Regions from separate parts of the Geodermatophilus sp. URMC 60 genome, predicted to be linked through region 2. Evidence: riboswitches for the same ligand, from Rfam matches in the RefSeq annotation. Region 2 holds a riboswitch; the other holds the start of a gene.
What was found. A riboswitch is a leader RNA that binds a small molecule or an ion and turns the genes downstream of it on or off. The one in region 2 is predicted to bind cyclic di-AMP.
Positions count from the first base shown of each region.

Region 1 (7,503 bases), 490 kb from region 2:
GCACATCCCGTGGGACCTCGTCGACGACCACGGCAAGCTCGCCGCGCACGCCGCCGACCTCGGCGTCCGGATCGGTGCGATCAACTCCAACCTGTTCCAGGACGACGACTACAAGCTCGGGTCGCTGACGCACGCGGACCCCGCCGTCCGGCGCAGGGCGGTCGAGCACCACGCGCAGTGCATCGAGGTCATGCGGCAGACCGGTTCGACCGACCTGAAGATCTGGCTGCCCGACGGCACCAACTACCCGGGTCAGGACGACCTGCGCGCCCGCCAGGACCGGCTCGCCGACTCGCTGCAGCAGGTCTACGCGATGCTCGACCCCGGACACCGCATCCTGCTCGAGTACAAGTTCTTCGAGCCGTACTTCTACGCGATGGACATCCCCGACTGGGGCACCTCGCTCGTGCACTGCCTGGCGCTCGGCGAGCAGGCGACCGTCGTCCTCGACACCGGCCACCACGCCCCGGGCACCAACATCGAGTTCATCGTCGTGCAGCTGCTCCGCCTGGGCCGGCTCGGTGCGTTCGACTTCAACTCGCGCAACTACGCCGACGACGACCTCATCGTCGGCTCGGCCGACCCGTTCCAGCTGTTCCGGATCATGAACGAGATCGTCGCCCAGGACGCCCACCGCCCCGAGTCGAACGTCAACTTCATGCTCGACCAGTGCCACAACATCGAGCCGAAGATCCCCGGCCAGATCCGCTCGGTGATGAACGTCCAGGAGGCCACGGCCAAGGCGCTGCTGGTCGACCGTGACGCGCTGCGGGAGGCCCAGCTCGCCGGTGACGTCCTCGGCGCCCACGGTGTGCTGATGGACGCCTACTCCACCGACGTGCGCCCCCTGCTGGCCGAGCTGCGCGAGTCGAAGGGCCTCGACCCCGACCCGTACGCCGCCTACGCCCGCTCCGGTCACCAGGAGCGCATCGCCCGCGAGCGCGTCGGCGGCCAGCAGGCCGGCTGGGGCGCCTGAAGGAGGACCCCGTCCCCCCACCCCGCGCAGGCCCGGGGCGGTGCCCTGGACGGGGCCGACAACCGGGACCTCCCCTGCGGGAGGTCCCTTCCCGGAAGCACCGGAAGGACACCCTCTCGTGACGAACCCCGTGGTCCGCGAGCTGATCCAGCGCAGCAACCGGCTGGGCGCCGATCCGCGCAACACCAACTACGCCGGCGGGAACACCTCCGCCAAGGGCACCGAGACCGACCCGGTGACCGGGCAGCCGGTCGAGCTCCTCTGGGTCAAGGGCTCCGGTGGCGACCTGGGCACCCTGACCGAGCCCGGCCTCGCCGTCCTGCGGCTGGACCGGCTGCGCTCGCTGGTCGACGTCTACCCGGGGGTCGACCGCGAGGACGAGATGGTCGCCGCCTTCGACTTCTGCCTGTTCGGCAGGGGCGGGGCGGCGCCGTCCATCGACACCGCCATGCACGGGCTGGTCGAGGCCGCGCACGTCGACCACCTGCACCCCGACTCGGGCATCGCACTGGCCACCGCCGCCGACGGCGAGGCGCTGACCCGCGAGTGCTTCGGCGACCGCGTCGTCTGGGTGCCGTGGCGCCGTCCCGGCTTCCAGCTGGGCCTCGACATCGCCGAGATCAGGGCGAAGAACCCGCAGGCCATCGGCTGCATCCTCGGCGGGCACGGCATCACCGCCTGGGGCGCCACCAGCGACGAGGCCGAGGCCAACTCGCTGGACATCATCCGCACCGCCGAGCAGTTCCTCGCCGAGCGCGGCACGGCCGAGCCCTTCGGCGCCGTCGTCCCCGGTCTCGAGCCCCTGCCGCCGGCCCAGCGGCGGCACCGGGCCGCCGCCCTCGCCCCGGTGATCCGTGGACTGGCCTCGACCGACAAGCCGCAGGTCGGGCACTTCACCGACTCCGACGTCGTCCTGGAGTTCCTGTCCCGGGCCGAGCACCCCCGGCTGGCGGCGCTGGGCACCTCCTGCCCCGACCACTTCCTGCGGACCAAGGTCCGCCCCCTGGTCGTCGACCTGCCGGCGACCGCGCCGGTGGAGGAGGTCGTCGAGCGGCTGAGGACCCTGCACGAGGAGTACCGGGCGGAGTACGCCGCCTACTACTCCCGGCACGCCACCCCTGACAGCCCCCCGATGCGCGGCGCCGACCCGGCGATCGTGCTCGTGCCCGGCGTCGGCATGTTCAGCTTCGGGGCGAACAAGCAGACGGCACGGGTGGCCGGCGAGTTCTACGTCAACGCCATCAACGTGATGCGCGGGGCCGAGGCTGTGTCGACCTACGCGCCCATCGACGAGGTCGAAAAGTTCCGCATCGAGTACTGGGCGCTGGAGGAGGCCAAGCTCCAGCGGATGCCCAGGCCCAGGCCGCTGGCCACGCGCGTCGCGCTGGTCACCGGCGCGGCGTCGGGCATCGGGAAGGCGATCGCGCACCGGCTGGCGGCCGAGGGGGCCTGCGTGGTCGTCGCCGACCTGGACCTGCAGAAGGCGACCGACGCCGCGGCCGAGATCGGCAACGCCGACGTCGCGGTGGGCGTGGCGGCAGACGTGAGCGACGCCGAGGCCGTGGCCGAGGCGTTCCGGTCGGCGGTGCTGGCTTTCGGCGGGGTGGACCTGGTGGTCAACAACGCCGGCCTGTCGATCTCCAAGCCGCTGCTGGAGACCACCGAGGACGACTGGGACCTGCAGCACGACGTGATGGCCAAGGGCAGCTTCCTGGTGTCGCGCGAGGCCGCCCGCATCATGATCGAGCAGGGGATGGGCGGCGACATCGTGTACATCTCCAGCAAGAACTCGGTGTTCGCCGGCCCGAGCAACATCGCGTACTCCGCGACCAAGGCAGACCAGGCGCACCAGGTGCGCCTGCTGGCCGCCGAGCTCGGCCCGCACCAGATCCGGGTCAACGGCATCAACCCCGACGGCGTCGTCCGCGGGTCGGGCATCTTCGCCGGCGGCTGGGGTGCGAAGCGCGCCGCGGTCTACGGGGTCCCGGAGGAGGAGCTGGGCCAGTTCTACGCCCAGCGCACCCTGCTCAAGCGCGAGGTGCTGCCCGAGCACGTCGCCGACGCCGTCTTCGCGCTGACCGGTGGCGAGCTCACCCGGACGACGGGGCTGCACGTCCCCGTCGACTCCGGCGTGGCGGCGGCGTTCCTGCGATGACCGCGAGGACGACGGCCCAGCGGGCATGGCGGCGAGCGCCGGCGAGCGAGGAGCGGAACGGGGTCGGAGCCCGGTCGTGGGCACGGAGCTGACCCTGGCGGCCGTCGACCTGGGCGCCTCGAGCGGCCGGGTGATGGCCGCGCGGATCGGCCCGGACCGGCTCCACCTCACCGAGGTGCACCGGTTCCCCAACCGGCCGGTGCGGGTCGGCGGCACGCTGCACTGGGACGTCCTGGGCCTGTACGCCGGCGTCCTCGACGGGCTGCGCGCCGCCGGCCGGGAGGCCGGACCGGTCCAGGGGATCGGGATCGACAGCTGGGCGGTCGACGTCGGCCTGCTCGACGCCGACGGCGCGCTGCTGGGCAACCCGGTGCACTACCGGGACTCCCGGCACGCGACCGCGGTGCCGGCGGTCCACGCCGTCGTCCCGCCCGAGGAGCTCTACCGCGTCAGCGGCCTGCAGCACCTGCCGTTCAACACGGTGTTCCAGCTGGTCGCGGCGCGGGGGACGGCGCAGTTCGCCGCGGCCCGGACGGCGCTGCTGGTCCCCGACCTGCTGGCGTACTGGCTCGCCGGAGCGGTCGGGGCCGAGGTCACCAACGCCTCCACCACCGGGCTGCTCGACGCGACCACCCGGGAGTGGTCGTGGGAACTGGCCGACCGGCTCGGGCTCGACCGCGACCTGTTCCCCTCGCTGCGGCAGCCGGGGGAGCGGCTGGGGGAGCTGACCGGCGCCGTCCTGGCCGAGACGGGCCTGGCCGGACCGGTGCCGGTGGTCGCGGTCGGCTCGCACGACACGGCGTCGGCGGTGGTCGGCGTCCCGGCGGCGACCGAGCGGTTCGCCTACGTCTCCTGCGGCACCTGGTCGCTGGTCGGCGTCGAGCTGGAGAAGCCGGTGCTCACCGAGGCCAGCCGGGTCGCCGGGTTCACCAACGAGCTCGGCGTCGACGGCACGGTGCGCTACCTGCGCAACGTCATGGGCCTGTGGCTGCTGCAGGAGTCGCAGCGCACCTGGGCGGCGCACGGGCTGCCGGCCGACCTGCCCGATCTGCTGGCCGCGGCCGCGCAGGTGCCTTCCTTCACCGCGCTCGTCGACCCCGACGACCCGCGCTTCCTGCCGCCCGGCGACATGCCGGCGCGGATCGCCGCGGCCTGCGTCGAGGGCGGGCAGACCCCGCCGCAGAGCCAGGCGGAGACGGTGCGCTGCATCCTCGACAGCCTGGCCCTGGCCTACCGGCGCACGGTGCGGCGGGCGGTGGAGCTCTCCGGCCGGGACGTCGAGGTCGTGCACCTCGTCGGCGGGGGAGCGCGCAACACCCTGCTGTGCCAGCTCACCGCCGACGCCTGCGGGCTGCCGGTCCTGGCCGGCCCGGTCGAGGCCGCCGCCCTGGGCAACGTCCTGGTGCAGGCCCGCGGGCTGGGAGTGCTGTCGGGCGGGTTGCCCGAGCTGCGGGCGCTGCTGCGGAACACCCAGGACGCCCGGCTGTACCTGCCGACGCCCGGCTCGGGCGCCACGTGGGACGTCGCGGAGGAGCGTGTCGGTCCCGGGAGGTGACCCGCCGGGGCGGGAGGCGAGCGGCCGGCGTCCCGGGAGGAGCAGCGGTGGCGCGGCCATCGCCGGTTTCTCCGCGTTCCGTTTGCTGTGACGCACATCACAACCTACGGTCGGGTCGCTCGCATTCGCGGGACGGTCTGGCAGCACGCCGAATCCTGCCGCTGGCCCGACCGACCTCGACACACCCGAGGCAGGAACGGGAGATCGCAGACCTCCGGGCCGCGTCAGCGGCCCTCGGGGTGAAGCCGTGACCGCCACGGCCGGGCAGTCCTCCCGCCCGAACCCGACAGCTCATCCCGCAGGCGCGCCCGGAGGATCTCATGAACGAGCACGTCCTCGGCATGCGCCGGCTCGTCCGACCGGTGCGACCCGTCCGTCTGAGCATCGTGGGGGTCCTGGCGCTCATCGCCCTCGCGATACCGGCTCCGGCGATGGCGGCCCCCGACGCCTCGGCCGGCGCAGCACCTGCAGATCTGTGCGCGACGGTCGCCTCGCGGGCCGGCTTCAGCGGTGACCGGCTCGTCACCGCGATCGCGGTGGGCATGGGGGAGTCGTCCTGTCGTCCGGACGCGCAGAACGCCAACGGCCCGACGAAGGGCTGTCCGAGCGGCTCGGTGGACCGTGGTCTCTGGCAGATCAACAGCTGCTGGCACCCCTCGGTCTCCCGGTCCTGTGCCTACGACGCCCAGTGCAACGCCAACGCCGCCTATCGGATCTCCGCCAAGGGCACCAACTTCAAGCCGTGGGTGGCCTACACCAACGGCTCGTACCGGAACCACCTCGCCGCGGCCCGGGCCGCGGTCGGCCGGCTCAGTTGACCCAGGTCACCGGAGGGGGCACGTCACCGTGCCCCTGATCCGGAACCCGTGGTGGGGGTACGCCGGCCGGATCGGCGTGCTCCCACCACGGCGGACCCATCTGGCCCACCCTGCCGGCGCGGTGGGCCGAGCCCGACTCCCGGAGGGTCTCCCCAGCCCCGGTCGCAGGCCTCTCCCTGCCGGAGTCGGCGCAGGTGCACCGGGACGCGGCCGAGGGCGAGCGGCGGTCGCAGGATGAGCGGGGATCGCGCACCGGCGCGCCCGGACCTGAGACCGGGTCCGCAGCGCCGGATCATGCCCGTCATCGCGGCGTTGCTGCTGGTGGTGCTCGCTCCGCCGGCTCAGGCGGCGTCGGCACCGCAGCAGTGTGCAGCCGGCCACGTCCGGCTCACCTTCGACGACGGGCCCCACGGAACCGCCACACCCGACATCCTGGACACGCTGGCGGACCGGGGAGCGGAGGCGACGTTCTTCGTCACCGGGGAGATGACCGCGGCCCGACCCGACATCGTGCGTCGTGCAAGCACGGAGGGACACCGGATCGGGAACCACTCGTGGAGCCACCCGGAGCTCACCACGCTGGACCGGGCGCAGGTGGCGTCCCAGCTCCGGCGCACCAACGAGGTCATCGAGCAGGCCACGGGTCGGCTCCCCAGCGAGTGGCGCCCGCCGTACGGGGCCACGAACCCCGTCGTGGAGGCAGCGGCCCGGGACGTCGGGCTGGACTCGGTGGTGCTGTGGACCGTAGACCCCCGCGACTGGGCGGATCCACCGGCGACGACGATCCGGGACCGGGTGCTGCAGGGCGTGCGGCCGGGGGGCATCGTGCTCCTGCACGACGGCACCGGGCACAACACCCCCGCAGCCCTCCCCATGATCCTGGACGGGCTGGCCGCGAGGGGCTACTGCACGCAGTGACGTCCGGGCGAACCGGGTCCCGGAGTCGGCCTCCTGCGGGAGGCGCGGTGCGGGGTCGCCGGAGCAACGGTCCTCGCGGTGGGCGCCTCGGCCCTGGCCACGGGCGCCGCAGACCGCTCGAGGGCGTCGACGGGCCGCGGCGTCGCCAGCAGCGCGGCACCGCGCTCCCCGGCGGCACCGGTCACGGTGCCGATCGGTGGACCTCCGCGTACGACAGGTCGTGAGGGACGCGCTTACCGTGGCGGCGCCGGAGTCGGCGCCGGTGACGTCGACCAGCCGGTCGTCGACGTGCCCGCCGTCCACGATCGCGTGGCCGTCACGCCCGGTGCGGGTCCGCCCCGTCTCGGGCGTCGTTCCAGCACACCGGCCGGCTCCCGCAGCGGCGCGGGATGGACGCCCGTCGGAAGATCACTCGTTCGGGTGTGAAAACCGGGGTCTCGCCGGGCATGACGTCGTCGTCGTCCGCTCGTGCCGGGCGACTGGCTCGGGCACCGCCACGACGTCGGCGTCCGACCGTCGGATCCAGCGCGGCCCCACCGGGCCGCACCCACTGCCTCCGGGCCGCGACCGCGGACCCGGGGACCGACCGTGTCACCCGAGGAGAGATCGTGATCTGGAACATCATCGTCCTGCTGGTCATCGGGCTCGTGGCCGGGCTGATCGCCCGTGCCGTCATCCCCGGCAAGCAGAACCTGAGCATCCTCGCCACCATCGTGCTGGGCGTCATCGGCTCGTTCGTCGGCAACCTCCTCGGCGGACTGATCAGTGGCCGGGGCTTCGAGCTGGGGACGGCCGGATGGATCGGCTCCATCATCGGGGCCGTCATCGTGCTCGGCGTCTACGTCGCCGTCACCGGTCGCCGCGGCGCCCGATCCCTCTGACGCGCTGACGCACTCGCTCGCCGAGCGAGCGCTCCCGCCTGGGTCCGGTGGTGCCCGGGACCGACCGAGCGGAGGACGCTCGGTCGGTCCCGGGCACCAGCGCGCCGGGACGACGGTCCCCAGGACCGGCCGGTGGCCGGTCGGGCCGACCACCGGCGGGAGCGCGCCGCTCGACGGGCGGGCCGACCTGCCGCCCACCG
Region 1 covers NZ_CP199958.1:3,434,131-3,441,633, forward strand. The annotation lists gene rhaI (L-rhamnose isomerase) at 1-976, shown strand, start outside; gene ACWIX3_RS16300 (bifunctional aldolase/short-chain dehydrogenase) at 1,095-3,131, shown strand; gene ACWIX3_RS16305 (rhamnulokinase) at 3,208-4,686, shown strand; cyclic di-AMP (ydaO/yuaA leader) riboswitch at 4,823-5,005, shown strand; gene ACWIX3_RS16310 (hypothetical protein) at 5,007-5,504, shown strand; gene ACWIX3_RS16315 (polysaccharide deacetylase family protein) at 5,799-6,422, shown strand; gene ACWIX3_RS16320 (GlsB/YeaQ/YmgE family stress response membrane protein) at 7,031-7,303, shown strand.
Region 1: another riboswitch for cyclic di-AMP. It lies ahead of ACWIX3_RS16310 (hypothetical protein); the one in region 2 lies ahead of ACWIX3_RS18505 (hypothetical protein).

Region 2 (7,503 bases):
CTCCACCAGCCGGTCCACGATGCGGGTCACGGTGGGCCCGGGGATCCGGGTGCGGCCACCCAGGTCGCTCATGGACAGCGGGCCGACCTCGGTCAGGGTGTGCAGCACCCGCCACTGGTCCAGGGTGAGGTCGCTCCCGACGAGGATCTCCTCGACGCGGGACGTCAGACCGGAGGTCACCTGCCGTAGCAGGTCGACGTGGGGCAGTGACCCCCCCGACGTCTCCTGCCGCATGCTCGCCTCTCCCTCGCCCGGGACCCTTCCCACGGCCAGGGCGGGTCAGCATAGTGATCCCCTACTCGGGTCGATTGTCGCAGCATCCCGGAACGTCCCGCACCAACGCCCGCGCACGCCACGCCTGGGGGGATCGATGGGCCGGTCCGCAGAGGTCGCGCGGGTCGGGCTGGTCGTGCCCCTCCAGGGGCCCGCGGGCCTCTTCGGCCCCTCGTGCGAGGCGGTCGCGGCGACGGCGGTGCGGTCCATCAACGACGCCGGCGTCCTCGGCCGGGAGCTGGCCGTGGAGGTCATCGACGGCGGCGCTCGGCCGGAGGAGGTGGGCGCCACCGTCGGCCGGCTGGTCGACGCCGGGCGGATCGACGCGGTGACCGGGTGGCACATCTCGGCGGTCCGCCACGCCGTGGCGCCCGTGACCGCGGGGAGGATCCCGTACGTCTACACCTCCCTGTACGAGGGGGGTGAGTCCCGGCCGGGCGTCTTCTGCTCCGGCGAGACGCCTGCTCGGCAGATCGCGCCGGCCCTGCGCTGGCTGCGCGACGTGTGCGGTGTGCGGCGCTGGTTCGTGGTGGGCGACGACTACATCTGGCCCCGGGCCTCGGTCGAGGTCACGCGGGAGTACGCCCGGCGGCTGGACCTGCAGCTGGTCGGGACCAGCTACGTGCCGCTGGGGACCGACGACTACCGGGGCGTCGTCGAGCGCATCCGCGCCAGTGACGCCCAGGGGGTGCTGCTCTACCTCGTCGGGCAGGACGCCGTCGAGTTCAACCGCGTGTTCGCCGACCACGGTCTGCAGGAGAGGCTGGTCCGCTTCACCCCGCTCATGGAGGAGAACATGCTCCTGGCCAGCGGGGCGGAGGCGACGAGGAACCTCTTCGTCTGCGCCTCCTACTTCCGGTCGCTGGCCACGGCGTCGGCGCTGGAGTTCTGCGGCGACTACGTCGACCAGCACGGCCCCGACGCGCCTCCCCTGAACAACGCCGCGGAGTCCTGCTGCGAGGGGCTCATGGCCCTGGCGGCCCTCGCCCGGCGGGCCGGCAGCCTCGACGTCCACCGGATGGTCGCCGTCGCCGACGGGCTCGGGTACGACGGGCCGCGCGGCCCGGTGTCCTTCACCGGCAACCACCTCCAGCAGCGGGTCCACCTGGCCGTGGCCGACGGCTACGACTTCGACGTCCTCGCCGCGCTCTAGCCGGGGTCGCCCCAGCGCCCTCTTGACACTTCCTTCCACGTGAATAAGTTGTCCGTGAAAGGAAAGGAGGAGCCATGGCCACGTACGTGTTCCGGTGTCCCGACTGCTCGGTGTTCGAGGTGGTGGTCCCGATGTCCGTGGTGGGCCCCACGCACCCCTGTCCGACGTGCGCGGCGGAGTCCGGCCGGGTGTGGACCGCGCCCGCTCTGGCGACGACACCCGCCGCCCTGCACCGCGCGGTGGCGACCGCCGACGCGAGCGCGGAGTCGCCGCAGGTGGTCCGGTCGATCCCCGACGGCAGGCCCCGGCCGCGCAGCCGCCGGTGGAACCCCGCCACCGGCGCCGCCCCCGTCCACGCGGCGCACCGCCCCGCGGGCCCGCACCCCTCGCTGCCGCGCTGGTGACCCGTGGGCGCCGTCGGCCTGCTCTACGTCGGTGCCGTGCTGGTGGTCAACGGCGTCATGCTGCTGGGGCACGTCAGCCCCGCCAGCGCCGCACCGCTGAACCTCTTCGTCGGCGCGCTCCAGGTGGTCACGCCGACCTACCTCATCATCGCCGCGAACGGCGACCAGGCGCAGATCGCGCTCGCCGCCGGGCTCTACTACTTCGGCTTCACCTACCTGTGGGTGGGGATCAACGGCATCACCGGCTGGCCGGGCGAGGGGCTCGGCTGGTTCTCCCTGGTCGTGGCCGCCGCCGCCGTGGGGTTCGCCGTCCACTCCTGGCTGGCGGTCGGTGACCGGACCTTCGGCGTCATCTGGCTGCTGTGGGCGGTCCTGTGGTTCGGCTTCTTCCTGCTGCTGGCCGGGCACAAGGACCACCTCACCGGCGCGGTCGGCGTCCTGGCCCTGGGCGAGGGCCTGCTCACGGCCGCCGTCCCGGCCTTCCTGATCATCACCGGCTGGTGGAGCGACTCGCTCGCCACGGTCCTGGTGGTCGCCGTCCTCGGCGTGCTCCTGCTCGCCGTCAGCGCCCCGCTCAGCCGGACCCTGTCCGCCCCCGCTTCCCCGGCCCCCACCCAGCCCGGTGCCGCACCGGGCGCCCAGTGAGAGGAAACCGCCATGCCCGAGGTCGTGTTCAGCGTCGACCAGAGCAGGTCCATGCGGGACCAGGCCGTGCCCGGCCACAACCGCTGGCACCCCGACATCCCGCCGGCGGTCACGATCCGGCCGGGGCAGGACATCCGGGTGGAGTGCAAGGAGTGGACCGACGGCCAGATCGGCAACAACGACTCGTCCAACGACGTCCGGGACGTCGACCTCTCCCACGCCCACATGCTGTCCGGGCCGATCGCCGTGGAGGGGGCCGAGCCCGGTGACCTCCTGGTCGTCGACATCCTCGACCTCGGGCCGGTGCCGCAGGCCCAGGGTCCCAACTGCGGGGAGGGCTGGGGCTACTCGGGCATCTTCGCGAAGGTCAACGGCGGCGGTTTCCTCACCGACTACTACCCGGACGCCTACAAGGCCATCTGGGACTTCCGCGGGCAGAAGTGCACGTCCCGCCACGTCCCCGGGGTCGAGTACACCGGCATCACGCACCCCGGCCTGTTCGGGACCGCGCCGTCGGCGGACCTGCTGGCCCGCTGGAACGCCCGGGAGCGGGCGCTGATCGCCACCGACCCCGACCGGGTGCCGCCCCTGGGGCTGCCGCCGCTGCCGGACAACGTCCTGGGCGGCACGGCCACCGGCGACCTGCTCGAGGCGATCGGGCGGGACGGCGCCCGCACCGTGCCGGCGCGGGAGAACGGCGGCAACCACGACATCAAGAACTTCACCCGCGGCAGCCGGGTCTTCTACCCGGTCTACGTCGACGGCGCGCTGCTCTCCGGAGGGGACCTGCACTTCAGCCAGGGAGACGGTGAGATCAACTTCTGCGGCGCCATCGAGATGGGCGGCTTCATCGACTTCCACGTCGACCTCATCAAGGGCGGCATGGAGACCTACGGCGTCACCACCAACCCGATCTTCATGCCCGGGCGGGTCGAGCCGCGCTACTCCGAGTTCCTGACGTTCATCGGTGTCTCGGTCGACCACCGCGACGACACGAACGCCTACATGGACGCGACGCTGGCCTACCGCAACGCCTGCCTGAACGCCATCCGCTACCTGGAGAAGTGGGGCTACACGGGCGAGCAGGCCTACCTCATCCTCGGCACCTCGCCGATCGAGGGCCGCATCGGCGGCGTGGTGGACATCCCCAACGCCTGCTGCTCGGTCTTCCTGCCGACGGAGATCTTCGACGAGGACATCCGGCCCGGCGGCCAGGGCCCGCAGCGCAGGGACCGCGGGCAGGTCTGCGTCACCTCCTGACCGAGGGTTCGCGGCCGGGCGCGGGCGGACGCCAGTCCGTCCGCGCACCGGCGCCGTGACCCGGGGACCCGCCGGCCGGCCGGGGACCGTCCGCCTGGTCGCTGCCGGCGTGGTGGCCAACCTCGCGGTCGGGACGCTGTTCGCCTGGAGCCTGGTGTCGCCCCGGGTGGTGGCCGACGCTGGGGCCCCGCGGGGCAGCGGCCCGGCGGTGTTCGCCCTCGCACTCGGGGTGTTCACCGTCGTCCTGCTCGGGGTGGGGCGCTGGCTGGCGCGGGTGGGGCCGCGCCCACTCCTGGCCGCGGCCTCCCTCGCCGCCGGGGCGGGGCTGGCCGTGACCGCGGCCGTGCAGCGGCCCGAGGCTCCCTGGCTGGGGGTGGGGCTGCTGTTCGGCGCGGCCAACGGGCTGGCCTACGGCGTCGCGGTCGCCCTCGCCGCGGCCGTCCCCGCCGGACGCCGTGGCACGGCCAGCGGTCTGGTGGTCGGCGCGTACGCGGCCGGGCCGGTGGTGCTCGGCTTGCTGTCGCCACACGTCCTCCCGGACGTCGGCTGGCGGACCCCGCTGGCCGTCCTCGCCGTGCTCGTCGCCGGTCTGGTGGGCCTCGCCGCCGCCCTCGCCCCGGCCGACGCGGGCGTCGAGCGGCGCCCGGACCGCGTGGAGGAGCCGGTGCCCGGGACGGCGGTGCTGGCGCTGTGGGTCCTCTTCGCCGGAGGCGCCGCGCCGGGTCTCGTGGTCTTCGCCACTGCTGCGCCCCTGGCCACTGCAGCGGGTCTGGGTCCCGCAGCCGCGGGAGCGGCCGTCTCCCTGCTCGCCGTCGGCAACCTGGCCGGCCGACTGGGTGCGGGCTGGTGGTCGGACGGCGTCGGGCGCCTCCCCGCACTGGGGACCGCGCTCGCGGCCACCGCCGTCGCGCTCGCCGGGCTCGCCGCGGCGGCCGCGCCCGCCGTCGTCCTGACCGCTCTGCTCGTCGTCGGACTGGCCTACGGCGCGGTCTCCGCGCTGGTCCCGGCCGCGACGGCGGACCGGGTGGGGGCCGCTGCCTTCCCGGCGGTCTACGGCCGGGTCTTCACGGCGTGGGGGTGTGCCGGCCTGCTGGCACCCCTCGTCGGCGGCAGGGTGACCGACGCCGGAGGTGCGCAGCCGGGACTGCTCCCCCTGGCCGTCCCGCTCGCCCTCGCCGCGGCCGCACTCGTCGTCCTCGCGCGCACGGGGGAGGGGACCGCCCGGCGGTGACGTCGGCCCCCGGCCGTCGATCGAGGAGGTGGGCGACGAGCGTCACTTGACGAATCGAGGGCCGCGGATTGTCACAGCTCGATAACGAAGCTACGGTCGTCGCGTCCGGTCGGTCGTTCCGCCCCCGAAGGGGGCCCGAGCGGACGCCGCCGAGTCGCCCTCAGGGGCGAGCCGGGGACCCACCGCAGTACTGGGGTGAATCCCGCTCCTGGACGCACGTCCGGAGCGGGTAGGGCTGCTTCCCGCCCGAACCCGTCAGCTAACCCGGTAGGCGGCCGTCGGAAGAAACGGAGAGCCGCCGGATGGCGTGCCCTTGCCCTGCTGCACCATCCCACCGGCTCCGGTACCGGGAGCGCTCCCGCATCTGAGGAGTCCGCGGCCGTCCGCAGCAGACGCCGCCCCGCAGGCCCACCGCGCCCGAGCACCCGCGCTCGACCGGTACCTCGCCGCTTCCCCGGTGTGCCTGCCCGGCGCTCGCCGCGCGGCCACAGCCCGCCCGCAGCCTCCCGCAGACGTGCGCGCCCCCGTCGCCCCGTCGCGCCCCCACCCCGGAGAACCCGTTCCCCATGGACACCCGCACCACGACCCCTGGCCGCACCGCCCGCTCGCGCCGCCGTCCGCCCGCCGCCGTCCGCCGTCCCGGTCTGTACCTCGGGATGGCCACCGCCGGCGCCGTCCTGGTCGGCGTAGTCGGCATCGAGCCGGCCGCGCAGGCCGAGGCGGCGCCGTCCGAGACCGTGAGCGTCGCCCGGGAGCTCGGGTTGACCGCCCAGTCCGGCCCGGTCGACGTCACCACGGAGCTGCAGCCGCTGCAGGACCTCGCCGCCACCCGCAGCGCCCGCGAGGCCGCCCGGACCGCCGCGCAGCAGGCCCAGGCCGCCGCCGACCAGGCGGTGCTCGACCGGCAGAAGGCCGAGGCCGAGGCCGCCGCCAAGGCGAAGGCCGAGGCCGAGGCCGCCGCGAAGGCGGCCGCCGAGGCCGCGGCTGCCTCCGCTGCCGCTGCCAGGCAGGCCGCCCCGGCGCAGGCCGGCCGGGCCGCTCCCGCGGCCGCCGCGCCCCGGGCTGCCGCCGCGGCGGGCGCCGCCGCCAAGATCAAGAACTCCGCCGGCCCCGTCGCCGCGGTGGTCCAGGCCGCGGCGAACGCCGTCGTCAGCAACGTCCCCGGCGCCGGCTCGATCACCCTGGGCGGCACCCGGCCGAGCGCCGCCGACCCGGGCGGCCACCCCTCGGGCCTGGCGCTGGACTACATGGTCATGTCCGACGCCGCCCTCGGCGACGCGATCGTCGAGTACCACATCGCCCATTGGGACGAGCTCGGCGTCGACTACATCATCTGGCAGCAGCGGATGCTGTCCTCGCCGAACGGCTCGTGGAAGGCGATGGCCGACCGCGGCGGCGCGACGGCCAACCACATGGACCACCCGCACGTGAACTACCGCGGCTGACCTGCGGTTGCCCGCCGCTCCGGCGGGGCAGGACGGCAGGATGGGCACCAGCTCGTCCCGTCCCGTCCCGCCGACCCTCGTCGACGCCAACCGGCTCTGGGTCGACTCACGCGTCCGGGCGCTGGTCCAGCGCCGCGTCGAGGCGCCGGTCCTGCTCCGGCTGGGCGGGCCGGTGCCCGGCGGCCGGGTGCTCGAGCTGGGCACCGGCCGACGTGGCACCGGGTTGCGCCTGGCGCTCGAGGTCTTCGGCGCCGCGCACGCCGACGGGGTCGAGCGCTACGACGCCAGCGTCGCGGCGTGCCGGGAGGCCGTGCGCGACCTGGGCGGGCGGGCCGACGTCCGGCGCGGCGACGCGACGTCGCTGGCCGCGCCGGACGGCTCCTACGACGCGGTCTTCGGCTACCACGTCCTGCACCACGCCGATGCCTGGCGCGACGTCGTCCGGGAGGCGGCGCGGGTGCTGCGGCCCGGCGGGCGCCTCTACTCCTGCGAGATGACCGCGCGCTTCGTCGACAGCCGGCCGCTGCGGGCGGTGTCCCGCCACCCGGCCGACGGCGACCGTCCCACCCCGGACGGCCTCGCCGCCGCCTGCCGGGCGGCTGGGCTGACCGTGACCGCGCAGGACACCCGGCTCGCCGGCTGCTGGACGGCGCTCGTCGCGACGCGGCCGTGAGCCGGCGCCGGGCCACGGCCGCGCGGAGCGTCAGATCAGGGGCGCGACCGTCCGCTCGGTGTCGTGCTCGGCGATGAAGGAGCGGATCACCGGGTAGATCTCCGCCTCCCACCGCGAACCGGCGAAGACGCCGTAGTGGCCGACGCCCTGCTGCAGGTGGTGGCGCCGCCGCTCCGGCGGGAGCCCGCTGCACAGCGCGTGCGCCGCCTCGGTCTGCCCGGGCGAGCACAGGTCGTCCTGGGCGCCCTCGACGGTGAGCAGCGCGGTCTCCCGGATGGCCGAGGGGTCCACGCGCCGGCCGCGCCAGGTCAGGGCGCCGCGGGGCAGGTCGTGCTCGAAGAAGATCCGCTGCAGCGTCTCCAGGTAGAACTCCGCGGGCACGTCCATGACCGCGCCGTACTCGTCGTAGAAGGCGCGGG
Region 2 covers NZ_CP199958.1:3,922,409-3,929,911, reverse strand. The annotation lists gene ACWIX3_RS18535 (MarR family transcriptional regulator) at 1-180, opposite strand, end outside; gene ACWIX3_RS18530 (substrate-binding domain-containing protein) at 371-1,426, shown strand; gene ACWIX3_RS18525 (zinc ribbon domain-containing protein) at 1,501-1,830, shown strand; gene ACWIX3_RS18520 (AmiS/UreI family transporter) at 1,834-2,475, shown strand; gene fmdA (formamidase) at 2,488-3,735, shown strand; gene ACWIX3_RS18510 (MFS transporter) at 3,791-4,966, shown strand; cyclic di-AMP (ydaO/yuaA leader) riboswitch at 5,104-5,255, shown strand; gene ACWIX3_RS18505 (hypothetical protein) at 5,533-6,411, shown strand; gene ACWIX3_RS18500 (class I SAM-dependent methyltransferase) at 6,452-7,084, shown strand; gene phaZ (polyhydroxyalkanoate depolymerase) at 7,115-7,503, opposite strand, start outside.